Regions from separate parts of the Streptomyces sp. RK9 genome, predicted to be linked through region 3. Evidence: riboswitches for the same ligand, from Rfam matches in the RefSeq annotation. Region 3 holds a riboswitch; each other region holds the start of a gene.
What was found. A riboswitch is a leader RNA that binds a small molecule or an ion and turns the genes downstream of it on or off. The one in region 3 is predicted to bind cobalamin.

Region 1 (10,105 bases), on a different replicon from region 3:
GGCGGCGCCGCCCTTGGAGAACTGGCCGCAGTCGCGGTGCGGGATGTTGTAGAGGACGAGGAGGGCGTCCCGGTCGGCCTTCTCGGCGGCCTCCGTGTACCCCTGGGCCTCCTCCTCGGGCTTCTCCGGACCGATCCACTCGCCGACGGGCTGCTCGGCGATCTTGCGGATCTGCTCGGCGTCGTCCTTCTTGCCGTCCTTGTCGTACGCGGCGACCTGCTTGGCGGCGTTCCCCTCGGGGTTCACCCAGAACGGGTCCTTGCCCTTGGGCTGTTGGCTGACGCCGCTGCCGGAGCCCTCCTCGTCCTTGCCGTCACCGTCCGACGAGCACCCGGAAAGCAGCAGCGCGGCCCCCGCGAGCGCCACTGTCACCGACACCCCCCTGGCCGCGTAGCCCCGCGCGCGACCTGTGATTTTGCGGTACATCCACTCCCCCTAGGGTGCACAGTCCGGTGCTCAATCCTGACATAACTGGGTGCGGCCCACGAGGCCCGGCCGCCTCGGCGACCCACCTGTAGGAGACCTGTTACAGCCCGCCGAAGCGGGGTAGGCGAGGGGCCGTGGGGGGCGGGCGAGAAGGGGAGGGTCATGGACCGCACCTCCGCGCGCAGGCTCGCGCAGGCCCTGGTGGAGGCCGCCGACACTGCCGCCGACGACTTCGACGCGGAGGCCCACCTGCGCCGCGTCTGCCAGCACTGCGCGGAACTCCTCGGGGTGCTCGCCGTCGGGGTGATGTACGCCGACGGCGACAGCGCCGTGCGCCTCGCCGTCAGCGACAAGGGCGGTGATCTCGCCAAGGACCTCCTGGAGGCGCAGGCGTCGGACGGCCCCTGCCTGGAGTCCTACGGCACCGGCTCCCCCGTGCCGCACGTCCGGGTCACCTCGGCCGACGCGCTCGCCCGCTGGCCCGGCTTCACCGAGCGGGCCCGGGCGCGGGGCGTGGGCGACACGTTCGCGGTGCCGCTGCGGGCCCGCAAGCGGGTGCTCGGCGCGCTCAACGTCTTCGTGGCACGGACACCGAACGGGAACCGGCCCCACGTCCGTCCGCAAGAAGGCGAAGAGGACAGCGCGTTGGCGCTCGCGCAGGCGCTCGCCGACGCCGCCGGGGTCGGGTTGCACAACCACCGCGCGTACGCCGAGTACCGCGACCTCTCCCGGCAGCTGCAATCCGCCCTGACCAGCCGCATCCGCATCGAGCAGGCCAAGGGGATACTGGCCGAGCGCTGGCGGACCGGTCTGGACGTGGCGTTCGAGGCGCTGCGGCGGCACGCGCGCCGGGAGCGGCTCGTGATGGACGTGGTCGCCGGCATGGTGATCGAAGGCTCCCTGGACGACGCGACCCTGCTCGACGAGGACCCGTGACCCTCCGGAGCGCGCTGTGGACTTGGCGTCAAAACCCCTCTAGGCCACGGCCGTCTTCCGTTCTAGAGTCAGTGCTAAGGCCCAAGCCCCCGGCCGGAGTTGCCTTTTCCACACCGTCGGGACCTCCCACGCAGTTGGGACCATCCAAGGCCTCCCGTGCCGGCGCCGGGTTTCTCCCGCAGCTCGAGCGCGCGCGGTCGAGGACCAGCCCGGTCGACGGCTCCGGGGGGAGCGGGTCGTTGGCCGGGCCAGGTTGTGTTCGCACTCGCCGCGCGCCGGGGTGCGCGCCGTGCGCACGAGTCCGCACGTCAGGGGCGCGAGGACTGGTTGACAGTGTCCATGACCACCTGGGACTCTCCGGGCGACAAGTCCATACATCGAGGCGACGGTTGCCAGGAACCCGGTGCGAATCCGGGACGGTCCCGCCACTGTCACCCCGCGCGAGTCACCGCTCACTCGCGCGCGGGAAGTCAGGAACTGACCCGTCGTCCTCCTGCTTTGGGGCGTGGAAACCCCAGAAGGAGGCTCACCGGCATGTCCGTCACGTCTGCGCACAGCGCACCACACAGCGACACGGCTGCGATACAGTCCGCGACGATCGAGACCCGCGACTGGCTGATCGCGGCGGCCGCGGCGATCGTCGCACTGATCGCCCTCTACGCCGTCTTCATGGACAACGGCTCGCTGATCTCGGCGACCGGCGACTACCTGCACGAGTTCGCCCACGACGGCAGGCACCTCTTCGGTGCCCCCTGCCACTGATCGGGGCCGCGCGCACCATGCCGACGTCCCCGAATTCCCCGAACTCCCCCACCGCTCCCCGCACTTCCTCCGCCCCCTCCCCCGACTCCGCCCCCGATCCCTCCTCCGACTCCTCCTCCGACTCCGACCTCTCTCCCGGTCCGCCGGGCGAATCCCCCAAGTCGCCCGAGACCGCTGAGGCGTCCGCGACCCCCGAGGCCGCCGGCACCTCCCGCACCGCTGCCGCTCCCGCCCGGACCGGCGGCTCCCCCGTGCTGCCGCTGCTCGGTCGCGGGATGGTCGCTGGAGCGCTCGGCGGGCTCGCCGCGGGCCTGTTCTCGCTGCTGCTCGCCGAACCCCTGATGGACAAGGCGATCCGCGCCGAGGAGGCCCGTTCGCACGAGCACGAGCCCGCGGGCGGCGCCGTCCAGCACCACGAGGAGCTGTTCTCGCGCTCCACGCAGCACGCGGGCCTGGTGATCGCCCTGGTCGTGGCGGGGCTCGCGATCGGCGTGCTCTTCGCCGTCGCGTACGCGCTCGTGCACCGGCGTGATCCGCGGGGCAACCCGTGGCCGCGCGCCCTCGCGTTCTGCGCGGCCGCGTTCTGCGCCGTCTCGCTGTTCCCCGCGCTGCGCTATCCGGCGGCCCCGCCCGGGGTCGGCGACGCGGGCACGGTGGGCGACCGGCAGGAGATGTGGCTCGGCGCCGTCGTGATCGGCGTGCTCGGCATGTTCCTGGTGTGGCAGGTGTACGTACGCCTCGCCGCGCGCCCCGTACCGGTGCGGCAGTGTGCGGTCGCCGTGACGGCGGTGGCGGTCCTCGCGCTGCTCTGGGCGCTGCCCGACAACCCCGATCCGGTCCCGGTCAGCGCGACCCTGCTGTGGGACTTCCGGATGCTGTCCCTGGCGTCGCACGTGCTGCTCTGGGCGGTGTTCGCGGGGGTGTTCGGCGGCCTCGGGCTGCGTGCCCTGCGGACGAAGGAGCCGGTCACGGCCGGTGCGGCGGGCTACGGCTCGGCCGCGCCGGCGAGCTAGCCGCTACGGCTTCGCGGCCCCCGTGAGGTAGGCGGACACGACCACGTTGGCCGAGTAGGTGCGGCTCGCGCGGTCGAAGGTGCCGCCGCAGGTGATCAGGCGCAGTTCGGCCCGGCCCTCCTCACGGGGGCCGTAGGCCGTGCGCGCGCTGAAGTCGTCGCGGCCGAGGACCTGCACGTCGTCCACCGTGAACTCGGCGACCGAACCGTCGTCCCTGGTCACGCGCACCTTCTCGCCGGGGCGCAGGGTGCTGAGGTGGTAGAAGACGGCGGGCTTGGACTCGGTGTCGACGTGCCCGACGAACAGGGACGTGCCGCGGGCGCCGGGGCGCACCCCGCCCCCGTACCAGCCCACGGCCCCCGGCTGCGCGAACGGCGGCGGGTCGATGGCGCCGTCCGCGTCCAGGCCGCGGGCCACGACGGGGGCGCGGACGCCGAGGCCCGGCACGTCGACGCGCTGCGGGCGGGCGGCGGCGAGCGGCTCGTGCGCGGGCGGCAGGTCGACCCCGGCGGGGCGGCCGACGGCGGCCACGTCGCCCGTCGTCGGGTCGGAGAGGCCGCCGCGCACATCGGTGATCTCGTTGCCCCACAGCCACAGGCCGACGAGCAGGAACGCCCAGGCCACGCCCATGACGAGTCGGCTCGTCCCGGGCGGGTGCGGGCCGGCCTCCGGGTCCGGGCCCGTCACGGTGTCACTCCGGGTGGCGGCGACGGACGCTGCGCAGCGCCACGGCGACGGCCGCCACGCCCGCGAGGACCAGGCCGACGACCGCGTGCCGGGTGCCGGGGCCTGCCTCGTCGGCCTCCGCCGCGGCCGAGGTGAGGGAGGCGGTGCCGCCGCCTCCGGCGCGGACCGGGGCGGTGGGGGTCTGCCCTGTTCCGGCGCCCGCCACCTGGACGGTGCCGACGCCTTGGTGCGGGTGTCCGTCACAGGTGACGGTGATCTCGTACGTGCCGGAGACGCCCTTGCGGATGCGGGTCGTCCCGGACAGCGTGTTCTGCTTGCCGTCCCGCCCTGTCAGCTCCGCGTCCCGCGTGAACGCGCCAGAGCCCGCCGCTCCGGTGGTGCCGCCGCACCCCTTCACCCGCACGTCGACCCGGGCGCCCGGGGTGGCGTTCGCCGGGGTGACCTGGGCCTTCACCTCGTCCTGATCATGGGCGGTTGCTGGCGGGGGCGCCCATACGGCGATGAGGACGGCGGCGCCGGCGCCACGCACGGCGAGCGAACATATACCCATCGTGAACCTCCTGTACCAGCAGGTTCCCGCCCTCCCGGGGCCCGCGCATCCCCGACACACCCGTCCGGGGCGGCGAGGTGCGCCCCGTAAGGGGCGCGGGGAACTGCGCGCTCAGCGCGCGAAAAGCCGCAGACGCGTCTGCGGAGTACCCGGCAGATGCGTCTGCGGCCTCGCTGTGGCTGGTCGCGCAGTTCCCCGCGCCCCTCACGGGGCTCTCTAGACCCTGTCGACCAGGTCGGCGATCGAGTCGACCACGTTCGACGGGCGGAACGGGTGCCGGTCGATGTCGGCACGGGACGTCAGCCCGGTGAGGACGAGGAAGGTCTCCATCCCGGCCTCCAGTCCGGCAAGGACATCCGTGTCCATGCGGTCCCCGATCATCGCGCTCGTCTCCGAGTGCGCCCCGATCGCGTTCAGCCCCGTCCGCATCATCAGGGGATTCGGCTTGCCGGCGAAGTACGGCTGCTTGCCGGTGGCCTTGGTGATGAGCGCGGCGACGGCCCCGGTGGCGGGCAGCGGCCCCTCCGTGGAGGGCCCGGTCTCGTCCGGGTTGGTGCAGATGAAGCGGGCGCCGCCGTTGATGAGCCGGACGGCCTTGGTCATGGCCTCGAACGAGTACGTCCGGGTCTCGCCGAGGACCACGTAGTCGGGGGCGTGGTCGGTGAGGACGTACCCGATGTCGTGCAGGGCGGTGGTGAGACCGGCCTCGCCGATGACGTACGCGGTGCCGCCGGGACGCTGGTCGTCGAGGAACTTGGCGGTGGCGAGCGCGGAGGTCCAGATGTTGTCCACGGGGACGTCGAGGCCCATGCGGTTGAGCCGGGCCTGGAGGTCACGGGCGGTGTAGATGGAGTTGTTGGTGAGGACCAGGAACGGCTTGCCCGAGTCGCGCAGCTTCTTGATGAACGCGTCGGCGCCGGGGATCGGCACGCCTTCGTGGATGAGCACGCCGTCCATGTCGGTGAGCCACGATTCGATGGGCTTGCGCTCTGCCATGGGGTGCACTCCTGCGGTCTGCGCGAACTGATGCTGCTGGGGGCGCCGGGACGACAGTGTGCCGACGCCCCCAGCCTAATCACGATGCGCTGATCTTCACCCCGTCGATCACCCAGAACCAGTTGTTGCCTCCGGTGTAGCGGAACCGGACCTGCGCGGTCCGCGCGCCCGCGGGGACCTGGAGCCGCAGCGACTCGACGACGGAGGGGGTGTCGGCGGCGTACGTCTTCACGACGACGGGCGTCCCGCCGTCGTAGGAGACGAGCACCTGGCCCTGCTGCGGCGCCTCGTGACGGTAGAAGGTCGTGTACGTGAGGGTGGCGGCGGCCCCGCCCCGCACCTCGTACGCGGGACTGATGAGCGTGGAGTCGAAGGTTCCGGTGACGGACTTGTCGGACCACTCGTCGCCGTCGGCGACGGCGAAGACGTTCCGGGCGCGGATGTTGAGTTCGCGTTGCTGGTCGCGCTGGGTCTTGGTCCAGAACTCGTCCGTCGTGAAGGACCAGCCGCGCCACTCGGTCATGCCGCCTCCGCCCATCCGGGAGTTGTCGACGGACCAGCCGCTCGGCGGGGTGTGCGTGAAGCCGATGACGCCCGCGCCGACGCCGGTCTCGTCGACGGGCGGCTTCAGGGTCGCCCGCAGCGCGTCGAAGTCGTCCGGCGACGGCTGCTGGAAGGCGCGGCCGTCCAGGCCCCAGGCCGGGTCGACGGCGACGCCGAGGTGCGCGAGCGCGCTGACGGCGACGTCGGGCATCCGCACGTCGTGCCGCACCGACCCGGGGCTCGCCCCGCCGCCGCGCGCGATCAGGAACGTCTGCCGCTCGGCCCAGCTGGAGCCGCCGTGCCCGCCCGCGTCGGTGTGCCCGTGGTCGGCGGTGATCATGATCAGCCAGTCCTCGTCGGCGTACGAGGCGCGGCCCTGCACGGCGGCGACCATCTGGCCGACCTGGCCGTCGGCGGTGCGGATGGCGTCCAGGTACGCCTGGCTGGCGGCGCCGCTGCTGTGCCCGGCGTGGTCGATGTTGTCGAGCTGGACGAACACGGCGTCCGGGTCGGTGTCCTTCAGGCGGGCGACGGCACGCGCGGTGGTGCCGGTGTCGTACTCGGCGGACGGGGTGGAGACCCGGGTGTCGACCTTCGGCGAGAAGATCGTGTCGGTGATGGGCGCCCAGGACGACACGGCGTACGTGTTCAGGGACGGCTTCGCGGCCTCGGCGCGGGTCATGAAGTCCGGGTAGCGGGCGAGGTCGTGGCCGGTGAAGTCGTTGTTCAGGACCTTGTGCTTGTCGGGCCAGACGCCGGTGAGGAGCGTGGACCAGCCGGGTCCGGACGAGGTGGGCGCGAGGGGGTTGGCGTAGAGGGCGCTGGGGGCGGTGAGGCCGTCGGCCATCAGGGACTTGAGGGTGGGCGCGAACGCGTCCTTGATGCGGTTCAGGAGCGCGCCGTCGAGGCCGATGATCAGGACCTTGGGCTTGCGCGCGGCCGCGCGGGCGACGGCGGCGAGCGGTCCGGCAAAGACGGCGGCGGCCGCGCCGAGGGACGCGGCGGAGACGAGGAGCGAGCGGCGAGACGGACCGTGGGACACGGTTCCTCCAGGAGGGTCGCGACGGGGAACAGCTGCGGAGAAGGGCGTGCGGGCATGCCAACGCCCCTGGCGGTACAGGGGCGTTGGTCCAGACTCGTTACCGTCGGGAGGCGACGGCGAAGGCGCTCAGCTGCCGGTGGCCGACTTCCAGTCCTCGACGTACGACTTGAGGTTCTTGGAGATGTCGTCCCAGTCCGGCTCGAAGACCTCGACGCCGTCCATGAGCTTGTCGAGGGCGATGGCGTTGGCGTCGGTGGCCTTGATGTCCTTGCGGGCCGCGAAGCCGCCGCCGATCTCGCTGACCTGCGCCTGCGCGGTGCGGCCGAGCAGGTAGTCGAGGAACTTCTTGGCGTTGGCGCTGTGCGGCGCCTTGTTCACGAGCCCGGCGGCGTAGGGCAGCGCGAAGGTGGTGGGCTTCTTGCCCTTCTTCGCCGGGAACCAGATGCCGAGGTTCGGCATGTCCTTGGACTGCGCGAAGTTCATCTGCACGTCCCCGTTGGCGACGAGCAGTTCGCCCTTGTCGACCTTGGGGGCGAGCTTGCCGGTGGAGGCGGACGGGCCGACGTTGTTGGACTGGAGCTTCTCCAGGTACTTCATGGCGGGCTCCTTGCCGCCGAAGTCGTGCATCGCCTTGATGAGGACGGCGGTGCCGTCGCCCGCGACACCGGGCGTGGAGTACTGGAGCTTGTTCTTGTACGCGGAGTCCGTCAGCTCGTCCCAGGTCTTGGGGGCCTTGGCGCCGCCGAGTTCCTTCTTGTTGTGGATGAACCCGAAGTAGTTGTTCACGACGGAGGTCCACTTGCCGTCGGCCGACTTGTTCGCGCCGTCGACGTGCTCGGACCCCTTGGGCTCGTACGCCTGGAGCAGGCCCTTCTCGTCGGCCTGCTGGATGAACGGCGGGAGCGTGACGATGACGTCGGCCTGCGTGTTGGACTTCTCGCGGACGGCGCGCTGCACCATCTCGCCGGAGCCGCCCTCGACGTACTTGACCTCGATGCCGGTCTTCTTCTCGAAGTCCTTGAAGACCTTGTCGTACCAGCCGTCGCCGTTCTCGCCCTTGAGGCCGTCGGCGCTGTAGACGGTGACGACCTTGGCGTCGGACGCGGCGGAGTCGCCGCCGCAGGCGGTGAGGGTGCCGGCGAGGACGAGGCTGCCGGAGAGGGCGGCGAGCGTGCGGACGGGGACGCGGGGGTGACGGGACATGACGTGTCGTACTCCTGACGAGTCGCAACGGAACACGGGGGAAGGGGAGTCGGGGGTGGTCAGCGGTAGGAGGCCTTGGTGCGGATCCTCGACACGGCGAACAGGACGAGGAGCGTCGCCGTCATGAGGACCACGGCGAGGGCGGCGCCGGTGAAGGTGGCGCCGCGGTCGGTGGCGGCGTAGATCCGCACGGGCAGCGGGGTCCAGTCCGGCGGGTAGAGCATCATCGTGGCGCTCAGCTCGCCCATGGACAGGGCGAAGCAGAGCCCGGCGGCGGCGGTCAGGGACGGCAGCAGCAGGGGCAGCTTCACCCGCCACAGGACGTACGCGGGCCGGGCGCCCAGGGACGCCGCGGCCTGCTCGTACGCCGGGTCGAGACGCACGATGGCGGCCGCGACCGACTGGTAGGCGAACGCCGTGACAAGAATGGCGTGCGCGAGGACGACGATCGTGGACGTGCCGTTGAGGATCATCGGCGGCTTGCTGAAGGCGACGAGGACCGCGAGGCCCACGACCACCGACGGCACGGCGACAGGCAGCATGAACAGGGTGTCGAGGGTCCGCCCGCACAGCCGCGAGAGCCGTGACGTGCCCTTCCCGCGCCCCTTCAGCGCGGCGGCGGCGAGGGCGGCCCAGGTGCCCGCGGCGAGCGCGATGAGGCTGGCGCCGAGGGCGGTGAGCAGGCTGGTGGTGAGGGCCTGGAGGGATTCGCCGCGGGTGGCGGCCGAGTAGTGCTCGCCGGTGAAGCCGGACGGGAACGCCCCCGACCAGTGCCCGGCGAACGACGCCGCCACGATCACGAGCAGCGGCAGCGCGAACAGCGGCAGGAAGAGCACGAAGAACAGGGCCCAGGTCGCCCACTTGCCCTTGCGGCTATGCACCAGCACGACGGCTCACCACCCGGTAGAGGCCGTAGAGGCCCACGGAGATCGCGATGTTGACGACGGCGACGACGCAGGCCGCCGGGTAGTCGGACTCGAGCATCGCCTTGCTGTAGACGAGCATCGGCAGCGTCGTGACGTCCTTGGCCCCGGTGAACAGCACGATCCCGAACTCGTTCAGGCACATCACCAGGACGAGGCTGCCGCCGGCGGCGAGCGCGGGCAGCGCCTCCGGCAGGATCACCTGCCGTACGACCCGCAGCGGCCGCGCCCCCAGCGAGGAGGCCACCTCCAGCTGGGCCGTGTCGATCGCCGAGAACGCGGCGAGCAGCGGCCGCATCACGAACGGCGTGAAGTACGTGATCTCGGCGAGCAGCACGCCCCACGGCGTGGTGAGGAACTGGAAGGGCCCGTCCCCGCCCGCCCCGGTCGCCCCCGTCCACATCCCGTTGGCCATGCCCTTGGTGCCGTAGATGAACAGCAGCGCGAGCGTGATCAGGAACGACGGGAAGGACAGGAACACATCGATGAACTTCGCGACGGCCTTCCCGCCGGGGAACGGCACGAACGCGATCACGAGCGCGAGCGCGAACCCCAGCACGAGACACCCGACGGTGGCACCCACAGCCAGCCACACCGTGGTCCCCAGCGCCTCCCGGAACGACTCGGAGGCAAACACATCGGAGTAAGGCTGCAGCGAGGTCCCGCCGGTGTCGGGCCGCACGGACTGCTGGACGACGAGAGCAAGGGGATACAGAAACACAAGCCCGAGCAGAGCGACGGGCGGCAGCGCCCAGACGAACGCCGGGACCTTGACTCGCCGCTCCCGCTGTGGCTCGCGCCCCGGTCCCGGGTCACGCTCCTGTTCCGTCCGCCGCTGTGGGCAATCGTCCCGCAGGGCGGGACGGGTGGGCACAGCCCCACGACCAGGTTCACCGTCAATAAGGCGCTCAGCAGGACTACCCATCGGTCACCCCCGCGGCCAACAGCACCGCGTCCTCCGGCGCGAAGTGCAACGTGACGTCGCTGCCCAGCGCGGGCGGCTCCCGGAGCTCCCGGACATCGG
Region 2 (10,105 bases), 1.8 Mb from region 3:
CGGTCCCGGCCGTCAGCCGCGCCCCGGTCCCGGCCCCTTCCCATGCCCCGGCCACGACCCCGCACCGCGTCCCGGCCCGTACTCGCCCGGCTCACCGAGCCGACCCCGACCGCGAGCCACGCCCGCCCCGCCTCGGGGGCGAGGTCAGCCCCCGTCCGCCCTGTCCGCCCCGGCGGACCCAGCCACCCCGGCGGACCCGTCCGTCCCGGCAAGCCCGTCCACCCCCACCCCCCGCTGCCCATACCCCTTCAACTTCCGCCCCGCCTCGCTCACCCGTTCCGCGGACAGGATGCTCGGCGTGCGGCCGGGCACCGAGGTCGCGGTGAGCCAGAGGTGGCACATCCACTCCAGTTGGGCGGTGCGGTCGAAGGCCTGGGAGAGGGAGTCCCCGTAGGCGACCGTGCCGTGGTTCTGGAGCAGGCAGGCCGTGCGGTCGCGCAGGGCGTGGAGCATGTGCTCGGCCAGCTCGTCGGTGCCGTACAGGGCGTACGGGGCGACGCGGACGGGGCCGCCGAGGGCGCCGGTCATGTAGTGGATGGGCGGGAGTTCCGGGACCAGGGTGGAGACGGCGGTGGCGTGCACGGCGTGGGTGTGGACGACGGCCCCGGCGTCGGTGGCGCGGTAGATCGCCAGGTGCATGGGCAGCTCGCTGGTGGGGCCGAGCGTGCCGAGGAGCCGCTCGCCGTCCAGGCCGACGCCGAGGATGTCCGCGGGCGTCAGCCGGTCGTAGGGGACGCCGCTCGGGGTGACGAGGACGGTGTCGCCGACGCGCACGGAGACGTTGCCGGAGGTGCCGACGACCAGGCCGTCCGTCACGGTCCTGCGGGCGGTCGCGACCAGCTCGTCCCAGGCCCGCGCGAGCGCCTCGCGCCCCGCGCCCGCAGTGGTGTCGTGCCGCTGCTCAGTCATGCGGTGATCCTGCCAGAGGGCGCGGCCGCGGGGGCCGGGTGAGCGCGGCGTCCGGGCATCGGGGCGGGCCATGGAATGGAATGGGGGGAGTCCGTGGAGCCTTGGAACACGGCACCGCCACACGGCCGGAGGTTTGAGACCTGTGGGCGGTCCGACGACGGCGCCGGTCACGGCAGGTGATCAGGATCTCTTCCCCGGCTCGACGGCCCAGCTCAGCGGTTCGAACGGGGGTCGCCCGAAAGGACCACGGACGGCCTAATTCCGGGCCCCCCACGGGTCCTCGCCATCACCCCGCCGCCCGAGTGGGTGTATGCCGGAAGGATGTGGAGTGACGGCACCCCGGTTCGAGTCACCGTGCGGCCCAACCCAGTTCACTTTCCGTTCATCCAGGTTGCCTACGTTCCACGAGCCACTGACGTCCAACAGAAGCCTGGGTAAATGGAACACATCACGCTTCTCCTCGGGATCGTGATCGTTACCGCTCTCGTGTTCGATTTCACGAACGGTTTCCACGACACAGCCAACGCGATGGCGACGACCATCTCGACCGGCGCTCTCAAGCCCAAGACGGCGGTGGCCATGTCCGCCGTGCTGAACCTCGTCGGAGCGTTCCTCTCCGTCGAAGTCGCCAAGACCATCTCCGGCGGCATCATCAATGAAGACGGTCTCAAGACCGAAGTGATCTTCGCGGCCCTGGTGGGCGCGATCCTCTGGAACCTGTTGACCTGGCTGCTCGGCCTGCCGTCCAGTTCCTCCCACGCCCTGTTCGGCGGCCTGATCGGCGCCGCCGTGATGTCGATGGGCTGGTCCTCGGTCAACGGCGGCACGGTCGTCACCAAGGTGCTGCTCCCCGCGGTCGCCGCCCCGCTCGTCGCCGGCATCGCGGCGACGCTCGCCACCCGCCTCACGTACAAGATCAGCAGCCGTACGGACGAGAAGGCGACCTCGAAGGGCTACCGCGCCGGGCAGATCGCGTCGGCCGGGCTCGTCTCGCTCGCCCACGGCACGAACGACGCCCAGAAGACGATGGGCATCATCACGCTGGCCCTGATCACCGGTGGCGTGCTCAACCCGGGCGCCAACCCCCCGATGTGGGTCATCGTCTCGGCCGGAGTCGCCATCGCCCTCGGCACCTACCTGGGCGGCTGGCGCATCATCCGCACCATGGGCAAGGGCCTCACCGAGCTGGCGCCGCCGCAGGGCTTCGCGGCGCAGACGTCCGCCGCGACGGCGATCCTCGCCTCCTCGCACATCGGCTTCTCCCTCTCCACCACCCAGGTCTGCTCCGGCGCCGTGATGGGCGCGGGCCTCGGCCGCAAGGGCGGCGTGGTCCGCTGGTCCACGGCGACGCGGATGTTCGTGGCGTGGGGCCTGACGCTCCCGGCCGCCGGTCTGGTCGGCGCGGGCGCCGAGCTCCTCACCAAGCAGGGCACCTGGGGCATCGCCACCACGGCCGCGCTCCTGGTCGGCGGCTCCGCCGTCATCTGGTCGCTGTCGCGCCGCCAGCCGGTCGACCACACGAACGTCACGGCCGACGAGATCGGCACCCCCGGCGCCGGCACCGCCGAGCCCGCGGGCGTCGTGACCACCGCCATCGCCGCCGTCACCCCGCCCCCGGCGGGCCCGGTGACCACCGGCACCGGGACCTCCGCGGTCGAAGGCGCCGCGCCCGCCCCCTCCGTGGCGGACTCCGCCCGGCCCGCCACGGTGTAAGGAAGCAGCAGCATGAAGATCGACTGGGCAGCTCTCGGCTCCGTCTTCGGAGTCAGCCTCGTGGTGACCGTCGCCCTCGTGGGCCTGTTCACCCTTGGGATCGTGGGCCTCTCCAAGCAGGAGCAGGCGCGGACCGCCGGGGGCGGCACGGCCGCGGTACCGGCGCGCTTGGGGGCGTACGCCTGCTTCGCGCTCTGCGTGGCGGCGGTCGCGTACGGGATCTATCTGATCGTCGTCTGACGGCGCGGGCGCCACAGCGCCCCGTCCGAAAAGCCCTGAGGGGCGGCCGAACTGGCCGCCCCTCAGGGCTTTTCGGCGTTCCGGCGCCTGGCCAGGAGGCCCGCGGACCGCGCGGGCGACACGCGCTAGCGATCATCCGCGATCAGGCAACACTGCGACTCGCTCATGTTCGATTAGACATGTGGCATACTGGGTAGCAGCACTCTGCTAGGGTCGGGCGCACATATGTCAGACAGAGCGGCTGCGCTGCGCTGCACGGCGGAGGGCCAGTCTGCGTTAGGCATACCTTCGTATCGCTGCCCTTCGTACGGCTTCATGGCGAGCTGACTCCTGGTCGTAGTGAAGGAGCCTCATGCCCAGCGAACTGGACCCGAGCCTGAACCGCCGTAAGCTCCGCATCGCCCTGCGCAAGGCCCGTGAGGACGCCGGGCAGACCCAGGGTGAGGCGGCGAACGAACTCGAATGGTCACTGTCGAAGCTGAACCGCATCGAGAAGGGCACCGTCAGTGTCTCGGTGACGGACCTGAGGGCACTGCTGCGTCAGTACGGCGTGGACGACGAGGAGAAGGTGACGGAGCTCGTCAACGCCGCTCGGGGCTCGAAGGGCCAGTCGTGGTGGACGCAGTGGTCGGACGTCGCCAATCCCCGGTTCTCCGAATATCTGGGGTTCGAGGCCGCGGCGGTCTCCCTGCGCACTTACCAGCCCATCGTCGTCCCCGGCCTGCTGCACACCGAGGAGTACGCCGACGCCCTGGCCACCCCCGAGGTCAGCGACACGAACACGCGCCGCCGCCTGGTGGAGTTCCGCACCGCGCGCCAGGAGCGGGTCTTCGACCAGGACAACGGGATCGAGGACCTGCACTTCATCGTGGACGAGGCGGCGCTGCGCCGCCGTATCGGCGCCCCGGCGGTGATGCGCGGCCAATTGCAGCGGCTCCTGGAGGTGGCGGAGCATCCGAACGCCACCCTCCAGGTGCTGCCGTTCACCGCCGGGGCGCTGCTGAGCACCCAGACCCCGTTCGCCCTCCTCGGCTTCAAGGACGACGACGACCTGATCTACGTGGAGTTCTCGCAGGCCGTCATCGCGACCCGGGAGAACTACGAGCTGGTCGCCAACTTCCAGGACTGCTTCGAGCAGTTGCAGGAGATCGCGTACAGCGGAAGCCAGGCGATCGACCTGATCAGCGAGGTCAGGGAAGGCTTCGCAGGCTGATTCTCGGAGCCGTCCGCTCCGGGACGAGGGGAGGTCTCGCGCCATGTGGGTCGTCATGTTGGCACGGTGGCTGTGGCACCACCTGACGGCCGCGCAAGCCGCCGCCCCGGACGGCTCCCCCGGCTCCCCCGGCGCCCCTGGGGTCCCTGCCCCTGCGGGCGCCGACGGAGCGGGCGAGGCGGACCCGCCGCCGGGCCAGGACCTCACGGCACCCGCCGCCCCCACCCACGTCAACGACCTCATCCGGGAGGGTATGAAGGACCCCGACTTCGCCCGCGAGCTGGACCGGCTCCTCGACCACGAGCACCGGCGCAGCCTGCACTCCCAGGAACTGCAGACGCTCAGCTTCCTCGCCAAGACGGGCTGCGTCTCGCTGTGCCTGGCCGTCGTGGTCGTGACGATCGCACCCGTCGTGATCATCGGCCGGAGCGTCGTCGCGCACTACGACATCAGCCCCTGGCACTTCGCCGTCGTCCTCAGCGGCGTCTGCGGACTGCTCACCGCCGCCGTGGGCTGGGTCGTACGGATCCTCAGGCGCGGCCGCCGCCAGGACCCCGCCGCTCCGGCCGAGCCCCGCCCGCCGGCCGACGGGGCGTCCGCGGACGGACCCGCTCCACGGGCGGGCGCGGGATGAGCGACGCACGGCCCCACACGACACCGGCGGCGACCGCCACGGCGGCGGACGTCGCCAGCCACACGACGAGCCGTAACGGCACGCCCTCGACGAGGAGGGAGGCGAGCGCGCCCGTCAGGGCGGCCACGCAGCCGCAGAGTCCGCAGTACACCACCACGGCGAGCCGCCTGGTGGACGGCGGGACATGCCTGCTCAGTGGCAGCTGCCTGCTCTCAACCCCCATGGTCTCCAGCCTTCCGTGCGCACGCTGGGACAGGTCACTCCACCCCGACTCTCCCCGAGGCCACCGCCCTCACAAACGCACGCCACGCCGGTGGCGTCACGGCCAGGTGCGTCTCGCCGCGGCGGTTGGAGTCACGCACCCACACCCGATCGCCGGGACGGGCCACTTCCACACAATCGCCGCCCGCCGTGGCGGTGTAACTGCTCTTGAACCACTGCGCTGCCGGTAAGTACGCGTCGGCCACACCGCCCCCTTGCCCCGTGCGCTCACAAGAGTCGGCGTCGCCCGAGCGGGTCCGCATGCCGCGCCGCTCTCCTGCTGTCATGTTCAAGTTTACGAACGGGCGTTGCTCCCGCCTAGCCGTAAACCGGCCCCCGGAACCTTCCGTGTGGAGCTCCGCACACTCTCCCGTCGCAGGTCAACAGCGAGTTGACGGGCGTCGTGGGCCGTGGTGGACTGCCGGAGCCATTTACGGCGGCAGGAGAGGAAGCCGGTGCGAATCCGGCGCGGTCCCGCCACTGTCACCGGGCGATCCGACGCGATCCCCGGGAGCCAGGAACTCTCGCCGCCGATCTCGTCGAACCAGGGCGCGGAAACCCTGAGTGAGGACATATCGCCATGCGCGGCCGCCCGTTGCCGTCCCCTGCTCCGCCCGGGGCCCCGTCGCGGCCGAGAGCCCTCCGCCGCGTGTCGGCGGGCTGACCCCCATGTGTGCCGATCGCGACTTCGCGTACGGCGCCGCCGCCGGACTCCTCGGTGACCTGCTGCTCGGCGATCCTCGCCGCGGGCATCCGGTCGCCGCGTTCGGGCGTGCGGCGGGGGCCGTCGAGCGGGTGCTGTGGCGCGACCACCGCGGGTGGGGCGCGCTGCACACCCTGGTGTGCGCCGGGGGCGCCGTCGGCGCCGGTGCGCTCGCTTCTTTCGCCGTACGCCGCTCGCGTGCCGCTTCCGTCGGGCTGACCGCCGCCGCGGCCTGGGCCGTCGTCGGCGGGACCTCCCTCGCGCGGGAGGCGCGCGCCATCGGGGGCGCCCTCGCCGCGGGGGACGTGGACGTCGCCCGGGAGCGGCTGCCCCATCTGTGCGGGCGTGATCCCGCGGCGCTCGACGCCGACGGGATCGCCCGGGCCGTCGTCGAGTCCGTCGCCGAGAACACGTCCGACGCCGTCGTGGGGGCGTTGGTGTGGGGGGCCGTCGGGGGTGTGCCGGGGCTTTTGGGGTTCCGGGCCGTCAACACGCTCGACGCGATGGTCGGGCACCGGTCCCCGCGCCATCTGCGGTACGGGTGGGCTTCTGCTCGGCTCGATGATGTCGCCGGGTGGCCCGGGGCTCGGCTCACCGGCGTGCTCGCCGTGGTCGCCGGGGGGTCCCCTCGGGGGGCGGTGCGGGCTTGGCGGGCCGACGCCTCGAAGCATCCCAGCCCCAATGCCGGGGTCGTCGAGGCCTCCTTCGCGGGGGCGTTGGGGGTGCGGCTCGGGGGGACCTTGTCCTACGCGGGGCGGGTTGAGCATCGGCCTGTCCTCAACGGCGAGGGGCGGGCTGTCGCCGTGGGCGACATCGAGCGGGCCGTGAAGTTGTCCCGGAGGGTCGGGTGGCTCGCCCTGGGTGTTGCTGTGGCCGCTGACCTTGCACGGGGTGCACGCGCGACCAAGCGGCACCCGGCGCCGTGGGCTGTGCCCACCCGTCCCGCCCTGCGGGACGATCGCCCACAGCGGGAGACGGCAGGCAATCGGCTGCCGGAGCAGCACGGGCAGCCCGCGCCACATGCGCAGTCACAGCGACCTGGAGGTGGCGCGTGAGCGGTGGGCTGTTGGTTGCCGGGACCACCTCCGACGCCGGGAAGAGTGTGGTCACCGCCGGGATTTGTCGGTGGCTCTCCCGCAAGGGAGTCTCCGTCGCGCCGTTCAAGGCGCAGAACATGTCCCTGAACTCGTTCGTCACTCGGGAAGGGGCCGAGATCGGGCGGGCGCAGGCCATGCAGGCGCAGGCCGCTCGGGTGGAGCCCAGTGCGCTGATGAATCCCGTGCTGTTGAAGCCGGGGAGCGACCGGTCGAGTCAGGTCGTGCTCATGGGGAAGCCGGTGGGCGAGATGAGTGCCCGGGGCTATCACGGGGGCCGGCAGGAGGCGTTGCTCGACACCGTCGTGGGATGCCTGGAGGAGCTTCGGGGCACGTATGACGCCGTGATCTGCGAAGGGGCGGGGAGTCCCGCCGAGATCAACCTCCGGCGGACCGACATCGTGAACATGGGGATCGCGCGGGCCGCCCGCTTCCCGGTCGTCGTGGTCGGGGACATCGACCGCGGGGGTGTGTTCGCGTCGTTCTTCGGGACCGTGGCGCTGCTGAGCCCCGCCGATCAGGAACTCGTCGCGGGCTTCCTCGTCAACAAGTTCCGCGGGGACGTGTCGCTGCTCGAACCCGGCCTCGACATGCTGCGCGACCTCACCGGGCGGAGCACCTTCGGCGTGCTGCCGTTCCGGCACGGGCTCGGCATCGACGAGGAGGACGGTCTTCGGGTCTCGCTGCGCGGGGCGGTGCGGGAGTCCGTCGTGGCGGCGCCCGTCGGCGCGGACGTGCTGCGGATCGCCGTGTGCGCGGTGCCGCTGATGTCCAACTTCACCGACGTGGACGCGCTCGCGGCCGAACCCGGCGTCGTGGTGCGGTTCGTGGACCGGGCCGAGGAACTCGTCGACGCGGACCTCGTCGTCGTACCGGGAACGCGCGGAACCGTGCACGCCCTGGAGTGGTTGCGCGAGCGCGGGCTCGCGGACGCGCTGGCGCGCCGGGCCGCCGAGGGCCGGCCGGTCCTCGGGATCTGCGGCGGCTTCCAGGTGCTCGGGGAGCGGATCGAGGACGACGTCGAGTCGCGGGCCGGGACCGTGGACGGGCTCGGGCTGCTGCCCGTACGGGTCACGTTCCGGCGGGAGAAGACCCTGGCGCGGCCCGTCGGCGAGGCGCTCGGTGAGCACGTCGAGGGGTACGAGATCCATCACGGCGTCGCCGAGGTCCTGGGCGGGGACCCCTTCCTGGACGGGTGTCGGGTGGGGGCCGTGTGGGGCACCCACTGGCACGGGTCGCTGGAGAGCGACGCGTTCCGGCGCCGCTTCCTCACCGAGGTCGCGCGCGCCGCGGGCCGCCGCTTCGTGCCCGCGCCCGACACCGGCTTCGCCGCCCTGCGCGAGGAACAGCTCGACCTCCTCGGCGACCTCATCGAAGAACACGCGGACACCGACGCGCTGCTGCGCCTGATCGAGACCGGCGCTCCGTCCGGTCTCCCCTTCATCGCACCGGGGGCACCCTCATGACCGTCCTTCTCCTGTCCACCGCCGACACGGACCTGCTCGCCGCCCGCGCGTCCGACGCGCCCTACCGCATCGCCAACCCGACCCGCGTCGACGTGCGCGAGGAACTGCCCGCGCTCCTGGACGGCGCGGACATCGCCGTCGTACGCCTCCTCGGCGGCAAGCGCGCCTGGGAGGACGGGCTCGCCGCGCTGAAGGCGGCCGGGATCCCGACCGTGCTGCTCGGCGGCGAGTCCGTGCCCGACGCCGAGCTGATGGCCGAGTCGTCGGTGCCCGCCGGCGTCGTCGCCGAGGCGCTGCGCTATCTCGTCGAGGGCGGCCCCGCCAACTTCGTGGAGCTGGAGCGGTTCCTGTCGGACACCGTGCTCCTGACCGGCCACGGCTTCGCCGAGCCGCGGAAGATGCCCGAGTACGGGGTGCACGGGGAGCGCGCGCACGTGGAGGGGCGCCCGACCGTGGGCGTGCTCTTCTACCGCGCGCACCAGCTGTCGGGGAACACCGCCTTCGTGGACACCCTCTGCGACGCCATCGAGGACAAGGGCGCCAACGCCCTCGCCGTGTACTGCGGTTCGCTGCGCGGCGCCGACCCCGGCCTGTACGAGATCCTCGGGCGCGCCGACGTCCTCGTCGCCACCGTCCTCGCCGCGGGCGGCACCCACGCCTCCGACGCCAGCGCGGGCGGCGACGAGGAGGCCTGGGACATCGGCGCCCTCGCCGACCTCGACATCCCCGTCCTGCAGGGCCTGTGCCTCACCTCGTCGCGCGCCGCCTGGCAGGACTCCGACGCCGCCCTCTCCCCCATGGACGCCGCCATGCAGGTGGCGATCCCCGAGTTCGACGGCCGCGTCATCACCGTGCCGTTCAGCTTCAAGGAGCAGGGCCCCGACGACGTCCCCGTGTACGTCGCCGACCCCGAGCGGGCCGCCCGCGTCGCCGGAATCGCCGTCCGCCACGGCGCGCTGCGGCACAAGCCCAACGCAGACAAGCGCCTCGGCCTGGTCTTCACCGCGTACCCGACCAAGCACAGCCGCGTCGGCAACGCCGTCGGCCTCGACACCCCCGCCTCCGCCGTGCGCGTCCTCGACGCCCTGCGGGACGCGGGCTACGCCGTCGAGGGCCACCCCGACAACGGCGACGAGCTGATCCACACCCTCATCAACGCCGGTGGCCACGACGTCGAATGGCTCACCGAGGAGCAGCTCGCCGCCGCCCCCGCGCGGGTGCCGCTCGCCGACTACCGGGCGTGGTTCGACACGCTCGACCCCGAGCTGCGCGACGGCATGCTGGAGGCCTGGGGCGAGCCTCCGGGCGGCCTGTACGTGGACGGCGGGGACATCGTGCTCGCGTCGCTCCGGTTCGGGAACGTCGTCGTGATGATCCAGCCGCCGCGCGGCTTCGGCGAGAACCCCATCGCCATCTACCACGACCCGGACATGCCGCCGTCTCACCACTACATGGCCGCGTACCGCTGGTTGGACAACAGCTTCGGCGCCGACGCCATCGTGCACATGGGCAAGCACGGCACCATGGAGTGGCTGCCCGGCAAGGGCCTCGGCCTGAGCGGCGGCTGCGCGCCGGACGCCGTGCTCGGCGACCTGCCGCTCGTCTACCCCTTCATCGTCAACGACCCCGGCGAGGGCACCCAGGCCAAGCGGCGCGGGCACGCCACCGTCGTGGACCACCTGGTGCCGCCGATGGCGCGCGCCGACACCTACGGGGACCTGGCGAAGCTGGAGCAACTCCTCGACGAGTACGCCCTGGTGAGCGACCTCGACCCGGTCAAGGCGCCGGCCGTGCGGGCGCAGATCTGGACGCTGGTGAAGGCCGCGGAGCTGCACCACGACCTGCACGTCGACGACCAGCCGGACGACGACG
Region 3 (10,105 bases):
GGAGGCGTACGCGGACGGCGTGGTGTCGGTCGGCAGGTACTTGAAGCCGCCGGCCGGCTTGAACTGCTGGGCGATGAGGAAGTCCACCGGGGTCTTGCCCGCGGGTGTGAGGAAGTCGCCGGTCTGCGGGTTGATGCCGCACGCGTTCAGGCCGGAGACGGCCCAGCCGTTGGAGTCGGTGTTGGCGCCGAACAGGGCGGCGAAGGCACCGGAGTTGTTGATGAGCTTCGACTTCAGGAAGGCCCGGGCCCTGGTGATGGCGGGGTCGGTCGCGGGCACCCCGGACACGCACAGGGAGGCCATCGCGGCGCCGGTCATGTCGATGTCGCCGGGCGTGGCGAGCGCGTCGGGGTCGCCCTCGGCCTTGCCGAAGTTCCAGCCGCCGTCGTTGTGCTGGTTGGCGCGCACCGTGGCGACGGACCTGTCGAGCAGCGCCTGCGGCACCCGCTTGGCGCCGGACTGGGTCTTGGCGCCGCCGAGCGAGATGAGGGCGAAGACCGTGCCGTTGAAGTTGGACGGCGAACCCCAGTAGCCCGGCGCGGAGTTCTGCCAGTGCCCGTAGGTGTCCGCGATCAGGTTGCGGCTCGCCGAGACGCGGGCCGGGTCGATGCCCGCCGAGTAGGCGTTGATGATGCCGCGTTCGTAGTCGGTGACGACCGGCGACGTGCCCGGCCAGCCCGCCGCCGCGAGGTGCGCGCGGTACACGGTGCGGGCGTTCTTGGAGGTGTCGCCGCCGGGGCTGACGTCGGCGGCCGCCGTGCCCGCCGAGGCGAACGCGGAGAACGCCCACTCGTTGGAGAGGCCCGCGCCGGCGTACGAACCGTCGGCGCCCTGCAGGGATCTGAGATAGCTCACGCCGTTCGTCCTGGACGTGGCTATCTGGCCGGGGGTGGCCGTGGCGGCCGCGGGGAGCGCGGTGAGGACGAGGGCGCCCACCGCGCCGAGTGCGGTGGGTACGGCGAGGAGGGTGCGACGGGCGGCACGGGACGAGGTCATGTCGGGGAGCTCCCGGGGTGAGGGGGCGGCGGCCTCACGTCCCCCCGCGGCCGGTCCCCTGTGCGTGGACCCGAGCCGGACGACACGCGGCCGTCGCCCGAGCGCGTGGGGTCGACGTCCATTGACGCTGGCCGTTCGGGCATTCGGGCTCGGCCCGGCTCCCTGCCGGTCCACACCGCTGCGCGTCAGCTCTGGGTTCGCACCAGATTCCCCCGATCGGCAGCACAGGACGGTACTCGAACCTCACAGAACCCGCACACCCTTGCCACCGCATTCGCAACTGTGCTCTAATTCGGCCGATTCCAAGCTCAGTCATCAGGGGAAGCCGGTCGAAGTCCGGCGCTGACCCGCAACCGTAGGTTCGCCGAGCACCTCAAGTGCCCGGCGGGCGAGCCGGATTACCTGGACTGAGGGCTAGCGATTGACGCCGTCGCGGACTACGGCGTGGTTCGGACGGTTTCTCCACGCGGGCCCCGGCCCCGGGCCTGCCACCACGCGGATTCCGCCGCGGCCGATGCCCAGGGGGCAGTGGTGGGGCAGGGAACCGGACGGGTCCGGAGCATACGCACGAGAGGCGTCGCGCTGTTGTGCGCGGCCGCGACAGCGCTGGGCGGCGGCGTCCTGCTGCTCGGCCCGGCCACTCCCGCCGCGGCCGATCCGATGAGCTCCTGCACCCGCACCAAGGGCGCGGTCGTCGCGGTGGACTTCGCCGACTGGGGCGGCGGCGTGGTGCGCGGCTGCGACGCGACGCCGACGACCGGCTACGACCTGCTGCACGAGGCCGGATTCAGCACCGAGGGCACCGAGCACGACGGGCCCGCGTTCATCTGCCGCCTCGGCCACAAGAGGTTCAACTCCGGTAAGCAGTACCCGACTCCGGGCCAGGAGAAGTGCAGGCTCACTCCGCCCGCCACCGCGTACTGGTCGTACTGGATCGCCCCGCCCGGCCAGGACTACTGGACCTACAGCCCGCTCGGCGCCATGAGCCAGAAGTCGAAGAACGGCTCCGTCGAGGCCTGGGTGTTCGGCGCCACCGACCCCGACGGCACCAGCGGCGGCCCCACGTTCACCCCCGCCCAGGTGCGCGCGGGCGGCCAGACCGACCCCGCTGACAACCCGCCCGACGTCAAGCCCGGCAAGGTCGACCTGAAGGCCGCGGACGCCTGGCTGCGGGGCCGGCTCACCGAGGGCGACCACGTCCGCGACGAGGGCGCCGAGAACGCCAACCTCTACCAGACGGCGAACACCGCCCTCGCCCTCGCGGCCACCAAGGGCCGCAGCACCACGCTCGACCGGATGAAGTCCTACCTCGCGGCGCGCACCGAGGAGTTCGCCTACCCGCAGGGCACGGACAAGGCCCCGAGCCCGCTGGGCGCGGCCCTGCTCGCGCTGCTCGCCGAGAGCACCGAGGGCGACCCGCACTCCTTCGGCGGCCACAACCTGGCCCGTGACCTCGGCAGAAGCGTGTGCACCGCGGGCGGCACCGCCGACTGCGTCGCCAAGGGCGACTTCCCCGGTGTCGGCGACGTGGAGACCCAGGCCCTCGCCGTGCTCGCGCTGCACCGCGCGGGCCGGAAGATCCCCGCCGACGCCGTCGCGCGCGTGGCCGCCCACCAGTGCAAGGACGGCGGCTTCAGCCCGACGCTGATGCGGGACGGCGACACCTGCTCCTACAGCGACCCCGCCACCACCCCGTACGCGACCATCGCCCTCCAGCAGGCGGGCGGCCACGCCGACGCCGTCGCGAAGGCCCGCAAGAACCTGCGCGGCGCCCAACTGCCCACCGGCGCCGTCGCCGCCTACCCGGGCGTGACCACCGGGGACGTCACCGCCACCGGCAGGTCCGCCCAGGCGATGCGGCTCCTCGGCGACACGGTCCGCGCGGACGCCGCCGTGTCCTGGCTGTCGCGGCAGCAGACGAAGTCCGGCGGCTTCGGCTCCGACGAGGGCGCCACCGACCCGGCGATCTTCCCGACCTGGGCCGCCGCGCTCGCGGGCGCGCGCACCAGCCTGGCGTCGCTCACCACCAAGCGCCCCGACCAGACCAAGCCGCCCGTCGACCCGACGAAGCCGCCCGTCGACCCCACCGACCCCTCCGACCCGGACCCGGTGAAGCCGCCGACCTCCGGTGTGCGGCCGCCGTGGCGCGCCGGTGAGGGCCCCGACCTGAAGAAGGGCACCGCCTACCTCACGGCGGGCTCCCGGCTGAAGAAGGGCCACTACTACGAGAACGTCGCGGGGACCGGCTTCGCCGACTACGGCCTGACCATCGACGGCGCCTACGCCCTCGCGGCCACGGGCACGAACAACAACAAGCTGCGCGGCATCGTCGACTTCCTCGACGGGGAGGGCAAGGACGCCAGCTCCGGGCGGCGCACCGTCAACGACTGGACGGGCGTGGGCACCTCGCACGCGGCCGGCGGCTCCATCGGCAAGGTCGCCGTGCTCGCCCAGGCCGTCGGCAGGAACCCGCGCGACTTCGCCGGGCACGACCTGATCGCGGCACTCGGCAAGGCCGTCTGCAAGAAGAAGAGCCAGGGCGCCGACCGCAGCTGCGCGGCCAAGGGCGCCTACCGGTACGCCCCTTCGGTGTTCTCGCAGTCCCTCGCCGTCATCGCCCAGCTGCGCGCGGGCGAGAAGCGCGCGGCCGCGGCCCCCGTCACGTACCTGCGGAGCCTGCAGAAGTCGTCCGGCGCCTGGCCGAGCCTCATCCCGCCGACCGGTGACTCCGAGGTGGACTCCACCGCCATGGCCGCGATGGCTCTGGACCTGGCCGGTGACACCCGCTCCGAGAAGGCCGTCACCAAGGGCCTGAAGTGGATCGCGTCCCAGCAGCTCCGCAGCGGTGGGTTCCCCGGCGCGTCCGGCGACTCCGTCAACTCCGCGGCCCTCGCGGTCCAGGGCCTCTCCCTGGACGCCCCGAAGTACACGACCCAGATCAAGAAGGCCCGCAAGTTCCTGGCCAAGCAGCAGAACGGGGACGGCGGCTTCAACGTGGCGGCCGGCGGGCAGCGCGGCTCCGACGTCCGCGCCTCGACGCAGGCGCTCGGCGGCGCGATCGGCACCTCGTTCGGCACGCTCGTACGCGACCTGGACGGGACCCGGCCGCAGCCGCCGGGCGCGTCGTCGGACGAACCCTCGGGGGCTCCCGGCGACGGCGGCACCGACGTCGACATCGTCACCCCCGGAGGCGGCCCAGGAGACGGCTCCGCCGCGGGGGACACCCCGACCGGACCGCTCGCCTCGACCGGCGCGCAGGTGACGGGCCTCGCCCTCGCCGCCGTCGTCCTGTGCCTCGCGGGCTGGCGCACCCTCGTCGTCGCCCGCCGCCGCGGCGGCCTCGCGGGAGGCAGCCGGTGATCCGCCGCTTCCTGCGCTCCGCCCTGAGCGCGGCGGGCGCCCTCGCCCTGGCCGCGGGCGTGCTCGCCGCCGGTACGGGCCAGGCCGCCGCCGCGCCCCGGCCCATCGGGCAGTGCACCACCCGGTCGGGTGCGGTGCTCGCCGTCGACTTCAGCGACTGGGGCGGGCCGATCCTGCGCTCCTGCGGCACCACGCCCACCACCGGCTACGAACTGCTCAACCAGGGCGGCTGGCGCACCACCGGCACCGGCCACGACGGCCCCGCGTTCATCTGCCGGATCGGCTACAGCGGTTACAAGGGCGGCAAGCAGTTCCCGACGCCCGCGCAGGACGACTGCGTCCTCACGCCGCCCGCCACCGCCTACTGGTCGTACTGGCACGCCGACCCCGGCGCGAACACCTGGGAGTACAGCCAGCTCGGCGCCATGCTCTACAAGCCCAAGCCGGGCAGCGTCGACCTGTGGATCTTCGGCGGCACCAACATCGAGGGCACCAAGGGCCGTCCGACGGTCAGCCCGAATCAGCTGCGTGCCCGCAACACCCGCCCCGTCGGCGGCAAGGCCCCCGCCCCGCACCAGACGAAGACCGCGAAGCCCCTGCCGCCCGGCGTCGACACCGGCCCCGCCCCCGAGCGACCCGTCACGGAGAAGCCCGCACCCGAGCCGAAGAAGGACGAGACGGGCAAGAAGGACGAGACGGACAAGAAGAAGGCGAAGCCGAAGCGCAAGGAGTCGCCGTCGCCCTCCGCCACCGAGAAGCCCTCGCCGTCGGCGGGTTCCCGCGGCGCGAAGGCCGCGCCCAGCCCCTCCGCCAAGGTCGTCGACGCCGCCCCGGCCGCCGACGCCGACCACGACGCGGGCTCGTACGTACCGGCCGCCCTCACCGGCGCCCTGGTCCTCCTTGTCGGCGGCGCGGGCGCGTACGCGGCCAAGCGCCGCCGCCGTACGGAGTAGGGGTGCGCCGCCGTCACCCCACCGCACGTCCGCCCGCGCTCGGTGTCCTGCCGGGCGCGGACGAGCGCCGGCTGCCGCGCACCCTGCACCCGCTGGCCTGGTGGGTGTGGGCGCTCGCGCTCGCCACCGCCGTGAGCCGCACCAACAACCCGCTGCTGCTGTTCCTCGTCCTCGCCGTGCTCGGCTACGTGATCGGCATGCGCCGCACCGAGGCGCCGTGGGCGCGCGGCTTCACGTACTACCTGTACCTGGCGCTCACCGTCGTCGCGATCCGCGTCCTGTTCCGTGCGGTCTTCGCCACCGGCATCACGCCCCACGACCACTTCCTGTTCTCCCTGCCGCACATCCCCACCCCCGACTGGTACGCGGGCATCCAACTCGGCGGCCCCGTCTCCCTCGAAGCCGTGCTTTCGGCCGCCATCGACGGGCTGCGGCTCGCCTGCATGCTGTGCTGCATCGGGGCCGCGAACACCCTCGCCAACCCCAAGCGGGCGCTGCGCGTCCTGCCCGGCGCGCTGTACGAACTCGGCGTCGCCGTCACCGTGTCGATCAGCGTCGCCCCGCAACTCGTGCAGAGCGTGCAGCGCGTGCACCGCGCCCGGCGCCTGCGCGCGGGCCGCACCAAGGGGCTGCGGGCCCTGCGGGGCGTCGTCGTGCCCGTCCTGGAGGACGCCCTGGAGCGTTCGCTGCGCCTGGCCGCGGCCATGGACTCGCGCGGCTACGGCAGGGCGGGCAGCGCCACGAAGGCGTCCCGGCGGCTGACCGGGGCGCTGATGCTGCTCGGCATGTGCGGCCTGTGCGCCGGTGCGTACGGACTGCTCGACGCCTCCACGCCCGCGTTCCTCGGGCTGCCCGCGCTCGCGGCCGGGGCGGTCCTGTGCGTGGCGGGGCTGCGGCTCGGCGGGCGGCGCGTCACCCGGACCGCGTACCGGCCCGACCCGTGGCGGTTCGAGGAGTGGGCCGTCGCCGCCTGCGGTGTCCTCTCCGCCGTGCTCCTGTTCGCGGGCGCGGGCTTCGACGCGGCCGAACTCAACCCGTCCCTCTACCCGTTGAGCTGGCCCACGCTGCCCCTGGTCCCGACGGTCGCGATCCTGCTCGCGGGCGCCGCCGGATTCCTCGCGCCCCCGCCGCTGCCCACCACCGCCCCGCAGGCCGCCCCGCGCGTCCCCGCCCGGCGACCCGAGAAAGCCACCGCCAAGTGATCAACTTCGACCACGTCGGCGTCCAGTACGACGACACCGTCGCACCCGTGCTGACCGACGTCGACCTCACCGTCGAGGAGGGCGAACTCTGCCTCGTCGTCGGCCACACCGGCGTCGGCAAGTCCACCCTCCTCGGCGCGGTCAACGGACTTGTCCCGCACTTCACCGGCGGCACCCTGTACGGGACGGTGACCGTGGACGGCCGCGACACCGCGGGACACCCGCCGCGGGAGCTCGCCGACGTCGTGGGCGTGGTGGGCCAGGACCCCCTCGACGGCTTCGTCACCGACACCGTGGAGGAGGAACTCGCCTACGCCATGGAGCAGTTGGCGGTCCCGCCCACCACCATGCGCAAGCGCGTCGAGGAGACCCTCGACCTGCTCGGCCTCGCCGACCTGCGCCACCGCGCGCTGCACGAACTGTCCGGCGGCCAGCAGCAGCGCGTCGCGATCGGCTCCGTCCTGACCGCCCACCCGCGCGTCCTGGTCCTCGACGAGCCCACCTCCGCCCTCGACCCGACCGCCGCCGAGGAGGTCCTCGCGGCGATCACCCGGCTCGTGCACGACCTCGGCGTCACCGTCCTGCTCGCCGAACACCGCCTGGAGCGGGTCGTGCAGTACGCCGACCGCGTCCTGCACCTGCCGGGCGACGGCCGGGTGGTCTCCGGGCCGCCCGCCGAGATCTTCCGTACGACCACGATCGCCCCGCCGGTGGTGGAGCTCGGCCGTCGCGCCGACTGGACGCCGCTGCCCCTGTCGGTCCGCGACGCGCGCCGCGCCGCCGCCCCGCTGCGCACCCGCCTCGCCGGGGCGCCCGTCCCCGCCGTCCGGCCCCCGGCGCCGGCGGCCGGATGGCCCCGGCTCCTCGACGCGCGGGGCGTCAGCGTCCGCTACCGGGGCCAGGCGCTGCCCGCCGTCCGTGAGGCCGACGTGGAGCTGCGCGGCGGCGAGACCACCGCCCTGATGGGCCGCAACGGCTCCGGCAAGTCGTCGTTGCTGTGGGCGCTCCAGGGGTCGGGGACGCGGACGGGCGGGACGGTGCGGGTGGTGCCGTTCGGGGCGGACCCCGGCAGGGAGAGGGGTTCCCGCGTCCCGGGCCCCGGCAGGGAGAGCGGCTCCCGCGACCCCGGACCCGGCAAGGAGGACGGCTCCCGTGACTCGGGCGCCGTCGCCGCCACCGAGGCCCGGCGCCTCGTCGGCCTCGTCCCGCAGACCCCGACGGACCTGCTCTACCTGGAGAGCGTGCGGCAGGAACTCGACCAGGCGGACGCCGAGTCGGCGGTCGCGGACGGCCCCGGCGCCCGCGCGATCCTGGACCGCCTCGCCCCCGGCATCGACGGCGCCACCCATCCCCGCGACCTGTCCGAGGGCCAGAAACTCGCCCTGGTCCTCGCGATCCAGCTGTCCGCCGCGCCCGGCGTGGTCCTCCTGGACGAGCCGACGCGCGGCCTCGACTACCGCGCCAAGGCGCAACTCACTGCGATCCTGGACGAGTTGGCGGCAGAAGGGCGGGCGGTCGTGGTGTCCACGCACGACGTGGAGTTCGTCGCGAGGACCGCCGACCGGGTCGTCGTGATGGCCGAGGGCGAGATCGTCGCCGACGGCCCGGCCGCCGAAGTCGTCGTGGCCTCACCGGTGTTCGCGCCGCAGGTGGCCAAGGTGCTCGCGCCGCTGCCGTATCTGACGGTGGAACAGGTGTCGGCGGCGCTGACGGTGGCCGAGGCAGCGGTGGACGGGGCGACGACGGACGAGGTGGCGACGGACGAGACGGCTACGGCCTCCGCGTCGCAGCACGCCCCGAAGGCCACCGCCCGCACGAAGGCCGAAGCGGGTGGCGACCGGTGAAGGGGCGCGCTCAGCCCCGCACCACCGCGATCCGGATCACCCCCCGCGCCGGAGTGGTCATCGCGATGGCCGCGTTCCTCGGCGTGGTCGCCTTCTTCTGGCCGTTCGTGGTCGCCCCCGGCACCTTCGGCTCGACGTACGCGCCCCTGCTCATCTTCGGCGTGCTGCTCGTCCTCGTCCTGTGCGTGGTGATCTCGGAGATCGCCGAGGGCGGCATCAACTCCAAGGCGCTCGCGATGCTCGGCGTGCTCTCCGCCGTGAACGCGGCGATCCGGCCCCTCGGCGCGGGCACGGCCGGGATCGAGACGGTCTTCTTCATCCTCGTGCTCGCCGGGCGCGTGTACGGTCCCGGCTTCGGCTTCACCCTCGGCTGCACCTCGCTGTTCGCCTCGGCGCTCATCACGGGCGGGGTCGGGCCGTGGATGCCGTACCAGATGTTCGGCTGCGCCTTCGTGGGCATGCTCGCGGGGCTGCTCCCACGGGCCGCCGGGCGTCTTGAGGTGCTGATGCTCGCGGTGTACGGATCGCTGTCCGGGTATCTCTTCGGGTTCCTCCTGAACCTGTCCTTCTGGCCCTTCTCCCTCGACCCGAACAGCTCCATCGCCTATCTCCCCGGGCTGCCCTTCACCGAGCAGTGGCAGCGCTACATCGCCTTCGACCTGGCGACGTCCCTGGGCTGGGACACCGGGCGGGCGGTGACGAACTTCGTGTGCGTGCTGCTCGCGGGACCCGCCGTGCTCACCGTCTTCCGGCGCGCCGCCCGCAAGGCCCGCTTCCAGGCGCCGGTGCGCTTCGCCCCGGCCCCGCGCCCGGCGGCGGACGGGGCGGACGGGACGCCCGGCGGCCCCTGAACGTACGGTCGGGGCATGCGCATCGTCTCCCTGCTCCCCGCGGCCACCGACATCGTCGCCGAACTCGGCCTGCTCGACGATCTCGTGGGCCGCACGCACGAGTGCGACTGGCCGCCCGCCCGGGTGGCCGCCGTGCCCGTGGTCACCGCGGCCGGGTTCTCCTCGGACGCGCTCGCCAGCCGGGAGATCTCCGCGGCCGTCGGCGGCGGCCCGCACAACGGCTCCTCGCTCTACACCCTCGACGTCGCGGCCCTGTCCCGGCTCGCCCCCGACGTGGTGCTCACCCAGGACCTGTGCGACGTGTGCGCGGTGTCGTACGAGAGCGTGCGCGACGCCGTCCGTGTCCTCGGCGGCCCCGACGTCTCCGCCGGCGAAGGGCCCCGGGTGCTCAGTCTGGAGCCGCGGCTCCTGGACGACGTCCTGGACTGCGTCGTGCGCGTGGGGGAGCTCCTGGGCGTCGGCGCGGTCGCGCGTGAACGCCGCGAGGAGCTGCGGCGGCGGCTCGCGGCGGTGCGGGCGCTGACACGCGGGCGCCCCCGGCCGCGTACCGTCGCCATCGAGTGGCTCGACCCGCTGTGGCCCGCGGGGCACTGGGTTCCCGAACAGATCGACTGCGCCGGAGGGGAACCGCTCCTCGCGGCTCCGGGCGAGCACACCCGGCCCATGGACTGGGCGGCCGTGCGCGCCGCCCGGCCGGACGTCGTGCTCGTCCTTCCCTGCGGGTTCAGCCCGGAGCGCACCCTGCGGGAACGCGCGCTCCTGGAGGCGCTGCCGGGCTGGGCGGAGCTGCCCGCCGTACGGGAGGGGCGCGTCTGGGTCCTGGACGGCCCGGCGTACTTCAACCGCCCTGGGCCGCGCGTCGTGCGGGGCGCGGAGGTGCTCGCCCACGTGCTGCACGG

Region 1: it holds a riboswitch for cobalamin, as region 3 does, so the genes downstream of both, AB6L24_RS39140 (CbtB-domain containing protein) here and AB6L24_RS03410 (prenyltransferase/squalene oxidase repeat-containing protein) in region 3, are expected to answer to the same signal.
Region 2: it holds a riboswitch for cobalamin, as region 3 does, so the genes downstream of both, AB6L24_RS10610 (cobalamin biosynthesis protein) here and AB6L24_RS03410 (prenyltransferase/squalene oxidase repeat-containing protein) in region 3, are expected to answer to the same signal.

What each region holds. Positions count from the first base shown of each region.
Region 1 is NZ_CP173705.1:377,307-387,411, forward strand. It holds gene AB6L24_RS39130 (glycoside hydrolase family 6 protein) at 1-378, opposite strand, end outside; gene AB6L24_RS39135 (ANTAR domain-containing protein) at 589-1,362, shown strand; cobalamin riboswitch at 1,712-1,863, shown strand; gene AB6L24_RS39140 (CbtB-domain containing protein) at 1,897-2,124, shown strand; gene AB6L24_RS39145 (CbtA family protein) at 2,142-3,137, shown strand; gene AB6L24_RS39150 (class F sortase) at 3,141-3,767, opposite strand; gene AB6L24_RS39155 (hypothetical protein) at 3,829-4,374, opposite strand; gene AB6L24_RS39160 (HAD-IIA family hydrolase) at 4,591-5,370, opposite strand; gene AB6L24_RS39165 (alkaline phosphatase family protein) at 5,450-6,955, opposite strand; gene AB6L24_RS39170 (2-aminoethylphosphonate ABC transporter substrate-binding protein) at 7,082-8,158, opposite strand; gene AB6L24_RS39175 (ABC transporter permease) at 8,218-9,045, opposite strand; gene AB6L24_RS39180 (2-aminoethylphosphonate ABC transporter permease subunit) at 9,032-10,006, opposite strand; gene AB6L24_RS39185 (ABC transporter ATP-binding protein) at 9,999-10,105, opposite strand, start outside.
Region 2 is NZ_CP173703.1:2,624,756-2,634,860, reverse strand. It holds gene AB6L24_RS10640 (class II aldolase/adducin family protein) at 145-909, opposite strand; gene AB6L24_RS10635 (anion permease) at 1,348-2,622, shown strand; gene AB6L24_RS10630 (hypothetical protein) at 2,635-2,862, shown strand; gene AB6L24_RS10625 (helix-turn-helix domain-containing protein) at 3,215-4,075, shown strand; gene AB6L24_RS10620 (hypothetical protein) at 4,119-4,709, shown strand; gene AB6L24_RS10615 (DUF397 domain-containing protein) at 4,967-5,233, opposite strand; cobalamin riboswitch at 5,376-5,517, shown strand; partial or broken gene AB6L24_RS10610 (cobalamin biosynthesis protein) at 5,640-6,575, shown strand; gene AB6L24_RS10605 (cobyric acid synthase) at 6,725-8,233, shown strand; gene cobN (cobaltochelatase subunit CobN) at 8,230-10,105, shown strand, end outside.
Region 3 is NZ_CP173703.1:798,359-808,463, reverse strand. It holds gene AB6L24_RS03415 (hypothetical protein) at 1-996, opposite strand, end outside; cobalamin riboswitch at 1,134-1,209, opposite strand; cobalamin riboswitch at 1,274-1,422, shown strand; gene AB6L24_RS03410 (prenyltransferase/squalene oxidase repeat-containing protein) at 1,657-4,356, shown strand; gene AB6L24_RS03405 (hypothetical protein) at 4,353-5,309, shown strand; gene AB6L24_RS03400 (energy-coupling factor transporter transmembrane component T) at 5,312-6,511, shown strand; gene AB6L24_RS03395 (ABC transporter ATP-binding protein) at 6,508-8,355, shown strand; gene AB6L24_RS03390 (ECF transporter S component) at 8,421-9,206, shown strand; gene AB6L24_RS03385 (cobalamin-binding protein) at 9,222-10,105, shown strand, end outside.